3 regions of the Fictibacillus halophilus genome follow, and region 2 is predicted to be linked to each of the others. Evidence: riboswitches for the same ligand, from Rfam matches in the RefSeq annotation. Region 2 holds a riboswitch; each other region holds the start of a gene.
The links. A riboswitch is a leader RNA that binds a small molecule or an ion and turns the genes downstream of it on or off. The one in region 2 is predicted to bind S-adenosylmethionine.
Positions count from the first base shown of each region.

Region 1: linked by a shared signal. The riboswitch ahead of I5J82_RS04360 (2,3-diketo-5-methylthiopentyl-1-phosphate enolase) and the one ahead of I5J82_RS07750 (alpha/beta hydrolase) in region 2 are both predicted to bind S-adenosylmethionine.
Region 3: linked by a shared signal. The riboswitch ahead of I5J82_RS12965 (methionine ABC transporter ATP-binding protein) and the one ahead of I5J82_RS07750 (alpha/beta hydrolase) in region 2 are both predicted to bind S-adenosylmethionine.

Region 1 covers NZ_JAEACF010000001.1:824,626-827,905, forward strand. The annotation lists gene I5J82_RS04350 (carbon-nitrogen family hydrolase) at 1-3, opposite strand, end outside; gene I5J82_RS04355 (pyridoxal phosphate-dependent aminotransferase) at 25-1,191, shown strand; SAM riboswitch class I at 1,365-1,484, shown strand; gene I5J82_RS04360 (2,3-diketo-5-methylthiopentyl-1-phosphate enolase) at 1,562-2,803, shown strand; gene I5J82_RS04365 (2-hydroxy-3-keto-5-methylthiopentenyl-1-phosphate phosphatase) at 2,800-3,280, shown strand, end outside.
Region 2 covers NZ_JAEACF010000001.1:1,495,540-1,498,819, forward strand. The annotation lists gene I5J82_RS07745 (MetQ/NlpA family ABC transporter substrate-binding protein) at 152-973, opposite strand; SAM riboswitch class I at 1,103-1,223, opposite strand; gene I5J82_RS07750 (alpha/beta hydrolase) at 1,271-2,077, opposite strand; SAM riboswitch class I at 2,196-2,319, opposite strand; gene I5J82_RS07755 (spore germination protein) at 2,480-3,280, shown strand, end outside.
Region 3 covers NZ_JAEACF010000001.1:2,488,240-2,491,519, reverse strand. The annotation lists gene I5J82_RS12975 (anti-sigma-I factor RsgI family protein) at 1-858, shown strand, start outside; gene I5J82_RS12970 (hypothetical protein) at 979-1,323, shown strand; SAM riboswitch class I at 1,403-1,533, shown strand; gene I5J82_RS12965 (methionine ABC transporter ATP-binding protein) at 1,847-2,872, shown strand; gene I5J82_RS12960 (methionine ABC transporter permease) at 2,865-3,280, shown strand, end outside.

The DNA of each region.
Region 1 (3,280 bases), 670 kb from region 2:
CAAATTAGACTGGAAGTGATCGTCGTGAAACGTTTTGAGCAGGCAGAAGTGATGGGGAAACTGCCAGAGCAATTTTTCGCCAAGCTTGTAAAAAAAGTATCTCACTATGTGGAGCAAGGCTATGACGTTATTAATCTAGGACAAGGAAATCCCGATCAACCCACTCCGCAGCATATTGTAGATGCGTTAAAAGAGGGAGCAGATCGAGCTGATTTCCATAAGTATTCACCGTTTCGCGGACATGGATTTTTGAAGCAGGCAGCAGCCGATTTTTATAAACGAGAATATGGTGTGACACTTGATCCCGAGAAAGAAGTAGCGATACTCTTTGGAGGGAAAGTGGGCTTAGTAGAGTTATCACAATGTTATTTAAACCAAGGTGATGTTGCACTCGTTCCAGATCCGGGATACCCGGATTATTGGTCAGGTGTTGCAATGGCCGGTGCTAAGATGGAGACAATGCCCTTAAGAAAAGAAAATGATTTTCTGCCGAAGTATGATGAATTACCTGAAACGGTATTGAACAAAGCCAAGCTTATGTTCTTAAACTATCCGAACAACCCAACTGCCGGTGTTGCAACTGAATCATTTTTTAAAGAGACAGTAGAGCTCGCTAACAAACATGATATTCTTGTGTGTCATGATTTTGCTTATGGTGCTATCGGATTTGATGGACAAAAGCCGGTTAGTTTTCTACAGGTAGAAGGAGCAAAGGACGTAGGAATAGAAATCTATACCCTTTCCAAAACGTATAACATGGCAGGATGGCGCGTTGGTTTCGCGGTTGGAAATGAATCTGTCATTGAATCTATTAACCTTCTTCAAGATCATTTTTATGTAAGCTTGTTTGGAGCGGTCCAGCATGCTGCGGCTGAGGCATTGAACGGATCACAGCAATGTGTGGATGAACTGGTAGATACATATGAAAGTCGTCGAAATGCATTCATCGGACGTTTGAATGAAAACGGATGGAACGTGGAATCGCCAAAAGGTTCATTCTTCTGTTGGCTGCCTGTACCTGAAGGGTATACATCTGAAACGTTCGCCGACTATTTGCTTGAGAAAGCACATGTCGTCGTCGCACCAGGAATCGGATTTGGAAGTGAAGGCGATCGATATGTACGTGCCGGTCTATTAACGTCTGAAGAACGTTTGATCGAGGCTGCTGATCGAATTACTAAATTATTTTAGAAGTTTTATTTAATTCTTTATCCTCTTTGATTAGTTGAAAGCGAGTATCTGGAACGGAGATCAACATCTTTCAAAAACTTTAAAGCTTACTAATAGGATATTAAAGGTTTTGGTTGACAGATCCTTCATACCCTGTCATAATCACAATTAAAATTATATTCTAACAATTTGCACTCTTATTAAGAGCAGGTGGAGGGACTAGCCCGATGAAACCCGGCAACCATTCGGTTAACTATGATTAGCTGAAAACGGTGCTAATTCTTGCAGTCGAGCGTTTGGCTGAGAGATAAGAGGAAGCGGAACTGTCAATATGAAGACACCCCTTCCTCGTGAAGGGGTTTTTTGCGTTTTTGAAAGGAGAACTACAAACATGAGTAAAATTACAGCAACGTATTTAGTACATGATAAAAAAGAAAACCTACAAAAAAAAGCCGAAGGAATCGCGCTCGGACTTACTGTAGGTTCATGGACAGATCTTCCTCAACTTGAGCAAGAACAGCTAAAAAAACATAAAGGTAATGTGGAAGAAGTGATCGAACTTCCTGAAGATCCACGTGCTGATCAATTTTTAGGAAGTCATAGAACACGAGGCTTGCTTAAGATTTCCTACCCATCAGCGAACTTTTCAAATGATCTTCCAGCTATTCTAACTACAGTTTTTGGTAAACTTTCGTTAGATGGTGAGATCAAGCTCGTAGATTTAGAGTTTGATAGAGATTTAGAACAACATTTTCCCGGACCAAAGTTTGGAATAACAGGAATTCGAGATATCATAGGTGTCCATAACCGCCCACTTGTTATGAGTATTTTTAAAGGGGTACTTGGAAAAGATCTATCATTCTTCAAGCAACAATTATATGAGCAGGCTTTAGGTGGGGTAGATCTTGTGAAAGATGATGAAATTCTTTTTGAGAATCCACTTACTCCTTTTGAAGAAAGAGTAAAAATTGCTAAAGAAGTCTTAAAGTCCGTTCATGAACAAACAGGTGAAAAGACGCTTTACGCAGTAAACCTGACAGGCAGAACGAGTGAACTTCGAGATAAAGCCCGGCGCGCAGCAGAATTAGGAGCTAATGCATTACTATTTAACGTTTTGTCCTACGGGCCAGATGTATTGCAAGAATTGGCAGAGGATAAAGAGATTCCGCTTCCAATCATGGCACATCCTGCATTATCCGGAGCTATAGGATCATCGTCTCTCTACGGAATTGGTTACTCCGTATTATTAGGCAAACTGCTTCGTTATGCAGGAGCAGATCTTGTGTTGTTCCCATCACCATATGGAAGCGTAGCACTTGATCGTAATGAAACGTTAAGCATTGCAGAGTCATTAACTACAGATCGCATCTCTTTAAACAAGTCGTTTCCAGTGCCGTCGGCTGGTATCCACCCCGGTTTAACACCGGTTCTATTCAATGACTTCGGATTGGACAGTGTTATAAACGCGGGTGGGGGAATACATGGTCATCCAGATGGCGCTGCAGGGGGAGCACGTGCTTTCCGTCAAGCGATAGATGCAGTCGTTAAAGGGAAGGACTTTGAGAGTTTTGCTGAAAAACATACAGAACTACAAAAAGCATTAGAGCTTTGGGGTGGGGTGCCAGTAAAATGAAAACCCAACAACAATCGGTAATCTTTTGTGATTTTGATGGGACTGTTACTGAAAAAGACAACATCGTCGCAATCATGGAAGAATTTTCACCTGAGGGCTGGCAACCGATCGTTAATGATATCTTGAATGAAACAATCTCGATACGTGAAGGAGTCGGGAAAATGTTTTCCAGAATTTCTTCAGATAAAAAACAAGAGATCGTTGAATTCGTTTTAACACGTTCTAAGATCAGAGATGGGTTCCAGGAATTCATTCAATTTACTCAAAGTGAAGGTATCCCCTTGTATATTGTTAGTGGTGGCATTGATTTTTTTGTTCACCCTGTTTTAGAGAACAAGCTAGACTCAGCTTATGTTTTTTGTAACGCCAGTGACTTTACCGGTGACACGATAAAGATCACTTGGCCGAACGCATGTGATGATCAATGTAACAATGATTGCGGATGTTGCAAACCTTCTGTTATCAGACGACTAGAAG
Region 2 (3,280 bases):
ATATGAACTAATTTTCCTCTTTAAGACTTAATTTTTCTTATTTAGACTTAATGTTGTATAAAGGTGCTCTCCCGCTGCCTAAGAAACCATCCATATATGAGAAAAGCTGCCTAGATGAGTGGATTCACCCATCTAGGCAGCTGATTATTCTTTACTCTTTAACAGCTAGAACTGAACCTTTGTATTCTTTATCAATAAAATCAGTAATCTCTTTCGAGTGAAGTACTTCTATCAACGTTTTAATAGATTTCTTCTCTTTGTCACCTTCACGCACTGTGATGATATTTGCGAATGGTGATTCAGATCCTTCCAAGGCGATTGAATCTTTCTTAGGGTTCAAATCTGCATCGATTGCGAAGTTAGTGTTGATAACAATCGCATCGCCTTCATCGTTTTCATATGCCTTTGTTAATAGTCCTGGATCGATGTCTGCCACAAACTCTAGTTTTCTCGGATTTTCTACAATATCACTTATTTGTGCTTCATAGCCTTTTCCTTCTTTTAGTTTGATTAGACCTTCTGCTTCAAAGATTGAAAGGATACGACCGTGCTCAGCAACTGAGTTACTTAAGATTACTTTCCCGCCATCTGGAATGTCTTTTAGTGATTTATGTCTCTTTGAATAAACACCCATCGGCTCGAGGTGAACCGCACCAGCATTTTCAAACTTGTATTTTGGGTTATCTTTTACTTGCTGTGTTAAATATGGAATGTGCTGAAAATAGTTTGCATCAATTTCTTTTTCATAAAGCGACTTGTTCGGTAAGATATAGTCTTGGAATTTTACTATTTCTAAATCAATTCCCTTTTCCTTCAAAAGCGGCTTCGCTTCTTCTAAAATTTCAGCATGCGGTACGTTAGATGCTCCCACTACAAGCTTTTCTGTTTTTTCTCCACCACTTGTCGATGAGCCACACGCAGCTAATACGAATACTGCCAAACTTGCGAGTAAAACTTGAACGATCCTTTTCATGTTTCGATCCCCTATCCCCTAATTTCTAAATTTTTCTTTGTTAAGAATTCTTATATAAAGTTTCGGCATGCAAAAAGCCTCCTGTGCTCATGAAAGAGACAGAAGGCTTCTCGAAAAAATCCGATTTTCCTCTCATCTCTCAGTGTGACCACTGTTAGATTTAGCACCGTTTTCACATTGATACTAAGTACAATGTAAATGGTTGCCGGGTTTCATAGGGCTAATTCCCTCCACCTGCTCTTAATAAGAGTATTCCTATCAAATTACTTTGTATTATTACAGATATCTCGATTAATGTCAAACACTTTTTTTCAAACTATTCTGAACCGAAGTAGTAACAAATTTTAATAACCAATCAGAAGTAGTAGTGATGAGCTGGTCAAAATGCCTGATAGAAGAATACGTATGATTTGCATCTTCTATAAGTATCATTTCACTGACACCTTCATTTCGCTTATTTGATTCTTCATAATAGTCCTTACAATAACTTGAAGAAATAACTTGATCACCTGTTCCATGAATGAACAGCGCGTTCCCACTAAACTGCTTGATGTCTTCTAATGGTGAATAAGCTTGAAGAGAAAGTAAAAATTCTTCCGTTATGGTATAACCTAAATGATCAATTACGGGATGCTCGCCGTTGTAGCCAACTATTTCTTTAATTTCTTCAAATGGATTTCCTACAGCAGACCATGTGATCACATTATTAATTCTTTCATCATCTGCTGCAGTGCATACCGCAACAGCACCGCCTAAACTATGACCGATTAGCGTTATTGCGTTTTGATCAATGTTAGGTAGTTTTCTTCCATATGAAATCACTTCCTTTGTCTGATCAATAAAACAAGCGAACTCATTTTCTCCATATTCCCCTTCACTCTCACCGCATCCAGCATAATCAAACCTCAATACAGCAAACCCAAGTTCAACGAGTGCCTGAGCTGTTTTAACAAACAGGCGGTCTACTCCAATCCGTGTACTCGTAAAACCGTGGCAAATAATGATTAACGGTAACTTCTTTTCACCTACTCCATTTTCATGAGGGAAATGAATGGTGTGAGCCAATTTTCTATCCTTCCACCATATACAATCCGATGTAACCATATTACCCACTCCTTTTCTATTTATTGAGATAGCTGTCATTGTAATTACCCATTGATATCAACACAAAAAAACCATGTTCAATTAGAGAACACGGTTTCATACATACAATCCGTTCGTTCTCTCATCTCTCAGCAAAAACTGCTGTTAGATTTAGCACCGTTTCGGTCAAAACAAAGTTTATGTTTCGCCGATGGTTGCCGGGCTTCATTGGGCTAAGTCCCTCCGCCTGCTCTTAATAAGAGTTAGATTATTAATTTAAGGATAATCATAGGCTACTTGCTAATTGATGTCAATGAAAATAACGAGTCCTAATCAGAATTCCCTACAGAATATTATTAAGTGACGAGGAAATGCTAAAAAAAATGTAATATTACATGACGGAATAAAGAACGGGTGATCTCAATGAGATTTTTTAAGAAAAAAAAACAACCAGAATCAAAATCCAACCATACAAAAGGTACATTGACATTCCCTGAACTAATGAAAAAGCTAACGGCTTCAGCTGACTTTTCTACTGTTAAGCAATCATCTCTCAGTACATTCTATATCTCGTACTATAAAACCCTTGTAAACCCTGAATTTGTACATCGTGATTTATTACCATATATAACAGAAAAACCTCTAAAAAGCTTAGATGATATTCAAAAGCATCTGCCGTTAGATGGAATGGTAAAAACGAATGAGATCCATGACATTGCTAACAAAGTGACAGAAGGCTATATTCTTATTCAAATGAATAAGGAAGATGCAGAAGGTTTGTTGGTTCCTAGTTTATCTACCGAAAACAGACAGATTTCAATCCCAGAAACTGAATTCAGCGTAGTAGGACCAAAAGAAGCATTTGTTGAATCACTCGATACGAATTTAAACCTTATTCGTAAAAGATTACCCATTCCTGAATTTACGGTTAAGGAAGTAAGAGTTGGCAAACTCTCAAAAACAAGGGTAGCGATCATTTATATCGAGGGAATTGCTGATGAAGAAAATGTGAACACGGCAATACAGCGTGTTAATGATATCGAATATGACCATGTTGTAGACAGTTCTTATATCAATCAAATGATATCTGACAATGAGAACTCTCCTTTCCCCCAGCTAATAGATACAGAGCGGCCAGACCGAGTAGCAAGTGTGTTATCCGAAGGTAAAGTAGCGATTATGGCTGACGGATCTCCACATGCGTTGACTGGTCCAACTACCATC
Region 3 (3,280 bases), 990 kb from region 2:
AATTTTTCTACAGATGATCGAATGCCGTTTGAAGTATTTGCAGATCAACTGATTAAAGCTTATCAGACAGAAGGATATATGGAAGAGAATCAATCTATGCTGATTACAACAGTATCCGATAAATCGAGTGATAAGAAAACGAAGCAGGAATTAGATCAGGCGCTGAATTCTATTGTGAAAAAAGCAGTCGTCCAATATCCTGTTGCAATTACTGTTTCTGAAACGAACGAAGAAGTTCGAAATAAAGCCAAACAATTAGGTGTATCTTCAGGTAAATACTCAGCATTCCAGGAAGCAACCAAGAACGATAAACACCTTAAAGAAGAAAAAATTAAAGAAGTGAAGTTTCAAGAACTTAAAGTGAATGCCACTTCTTCTAAAGATATTAAATCCGTTCCACACCCTCGTAAAATAAAGGCTGCACCACATGAAGTCAAAGTAAAGCCTGTTAATAATGGTGAGAAAAAAGAAATTAACCAGCGTTCGGTTAAAAAGCCACAAGAAAACCTTGTAAAGCCTAAAAAAAATACGAATGAAAAACGGGATAGGAAAGAGCGCGAAATAAGAAGTAAGTCTAATAACAAAAAAGAGCCTAAGCAACAAAAAGAAAAAAGTATAGAACCTAAAATGACGAAAGAACCTGTCAGATCTTCAAAACAGGATAAGGATGATTATCAACCAAAAGAGCTTAGAATAGAAAATAAACAGCAGGATAAAAATCACAACAAGCGAAATAACGGAAGCGATCGTAAGAAAGACGATAAGAGACAGCAATGGGATGATGACAGACATCATAGAGATGATCAAAGATATTCTAAAAGTGAACATGAGAAGCAAGAAAAGAAACATAAACACTAATTATGAAATAACGTGTCGTAATACCAATTACGATTCCTTGCTGCTGTCGAAGGGTTTATAAAGGTATATGAATATTCCTCTAGAATCGGTGAAGTAACAACCAATTCGGGGGGATTTTTAATGTTGGATATCCGTTACTTTGAAAGCCAAATAGCAAAAAGTCCGTATCTTTCTCTTTATAATATTCCGGTAAAGCCTAGTTTTAAATGTAAGGATGAGACTACACTTAAGATTGATTACAGAGAGGGAGAGCGGAACCGAACCGTCACATTTACAGGGAATCCGAAATATCTATCTATGTTGCTTGAGGGTAAAATGAAGCTGAGTACATTATTGAGACAAGAGATGATTGAGTTTCAAGGTACGCTCAGACAACGCTTAAAATGGGAAGCGATCTTTTACTTGAGTTCACATTGGGAAGAGATCTCTGCTGGTGTATTAGTTCGAACTGCTAAAAATATTTGACACGAATCGACAAGGATGATAATATTCTTCACAGTGATTCAAATATGTATCGCTTTAATTTAATAAAGTAACACTTTTTTACTTATCACGAGAGGTGGAGGGACTGGCCCTATGAAACCCGGCAACCGCTAGATCATTGCATTCTTATGAATGATGAACTAGAAAGGTGCCAATTCCTGCAAGACTTTAAGTAGTCTTGGGAGATGAGGAGAACGTGCATAGAATATAATATGCCTTTCTGCTCATATTGAAGCAGAGAGGCATTTTTTTGTTTGGCTGTTTTCGTTTTACGTTGAAGCTCTTGGGAGTAGTTGATTTTCCGTTACAGGATGCTCGCTTTCCACGGGGCGTGCGGTGAGCCTCTTAGCGCTATGCGCTGTTAAGAGTCTCACCTGTCCCGCTTATCCCGTAGGAGTCTCGCACCTTCCACTACAACCAACTTATCAATGAGGGGAACACCTAAGCAAACAAATGCACCGTTTCTACATGAGTCAATATTTAGATAAGAAATGAGGTAAGAATCTTGATTAATTTACAGTCAGTCCGTAAAGTCTTTCAAACCAAAGATGGCGAAGTAAAGGCTGTTGATACGGTAGATTTAAACATAAAGCAAGGAGAGATATACGGAATCATCGGCTATAGTGGTGCAGGTAAAAGTACACTGATCCGAATCCTTAACATGCTAGAGCGTCCGACTAGCGGTACGGTTACGATTGGTGGCAAAAACATGTCCGAGCTGTCATCGAAGAAGTTAAGAGAAGCAAGACAAGAAATCTCCATGATCTTTCAGCACTTTAACTTATTATGGTCCCGTACAGTACGAGAAAACATTGCTTTTCCTCTTGAAATTGCCGGTTATCCAAAAGCTAAGATCAAGCAGCGTGTTGATGAGCTGATCGACCTAGTTGGTTTGGAAGGTCGTGGCGGGTCCTACCCATCACAACTAAGTGGTGGACAAAAGCAGCGTGTAGGTATCGCGCGTGCTCTTGCTAATGAGCCAAAAGTACTTTTATGTGATGAAGCAACTTCAGCACTAGATCCTAAAACAACCGACAGCATTCTTGATCTGCTTGTGGAAATCAATCAAAAGTTAAATCTGACAATCGTTCTTATTACACATGAGATGCATGTGATCAGAAAGATTTGTCACCGTGTAGCTGTAATGGAACAGGGGAGAGTAGTAGAAGAAGGCGATGTTTTAAATGTCTTTAAAAACCCGACAGAACCAATCACGAAGGATTTTGTGAAACAAGTAACAGAACCTGAAGAAACGGTAGATACGATTAAACAGTTCATTTCCGAGTTCCCTGAAGGTCGAATCGTTCAACTTACTTTTATCGGTGGACGAGCTGGGCAGCCATTAATTACGGAACTGATTCGTAAGTATGAAGTGGACGTTAATATTCTACAAGGAAAGATTACACAAACTCAGAATGGACCTTATGGGACGTTGTTTATTCAGATTAAAGGTACAGAATCTGCACTAGCTCGTGCTATGGAGTTTTTAAACAGTGTGCAGGTTGAAGTAGAGGTGATTCATAATGCTTAGTACATGGTTCCCGAATGTTCAATGGGATGTTCTATTAGAAGCGACAAATGAAACATTATATATGTCTGCTATCTCAGTGGTCATTACATTTTTTCTAGGGCTTGCCCTTGGATTAGCGTTATTTTTAACTTCTCCTGGAAACTTGTGGGGAAATAAGTTTTTAAATAGTGTAATTGCCATAATCGTTAACGTATTTCGATCGATTCCTTTTATTATCTTAATCATTTTATTGATTCCATTTACACGCTTAATCGTAGGAACGATGCTTGGAGCTGAAGCAGCACTACCTGCTCTAATCGTAGGTGCGGCACCATTTTATGCACGTATGGTTGAGATTGCTTTGAGAGAGATTAATAAAGGGGTAATCGAAGCGGCAAAATCGATGGGTGCTACAAATGCTCAGATTAT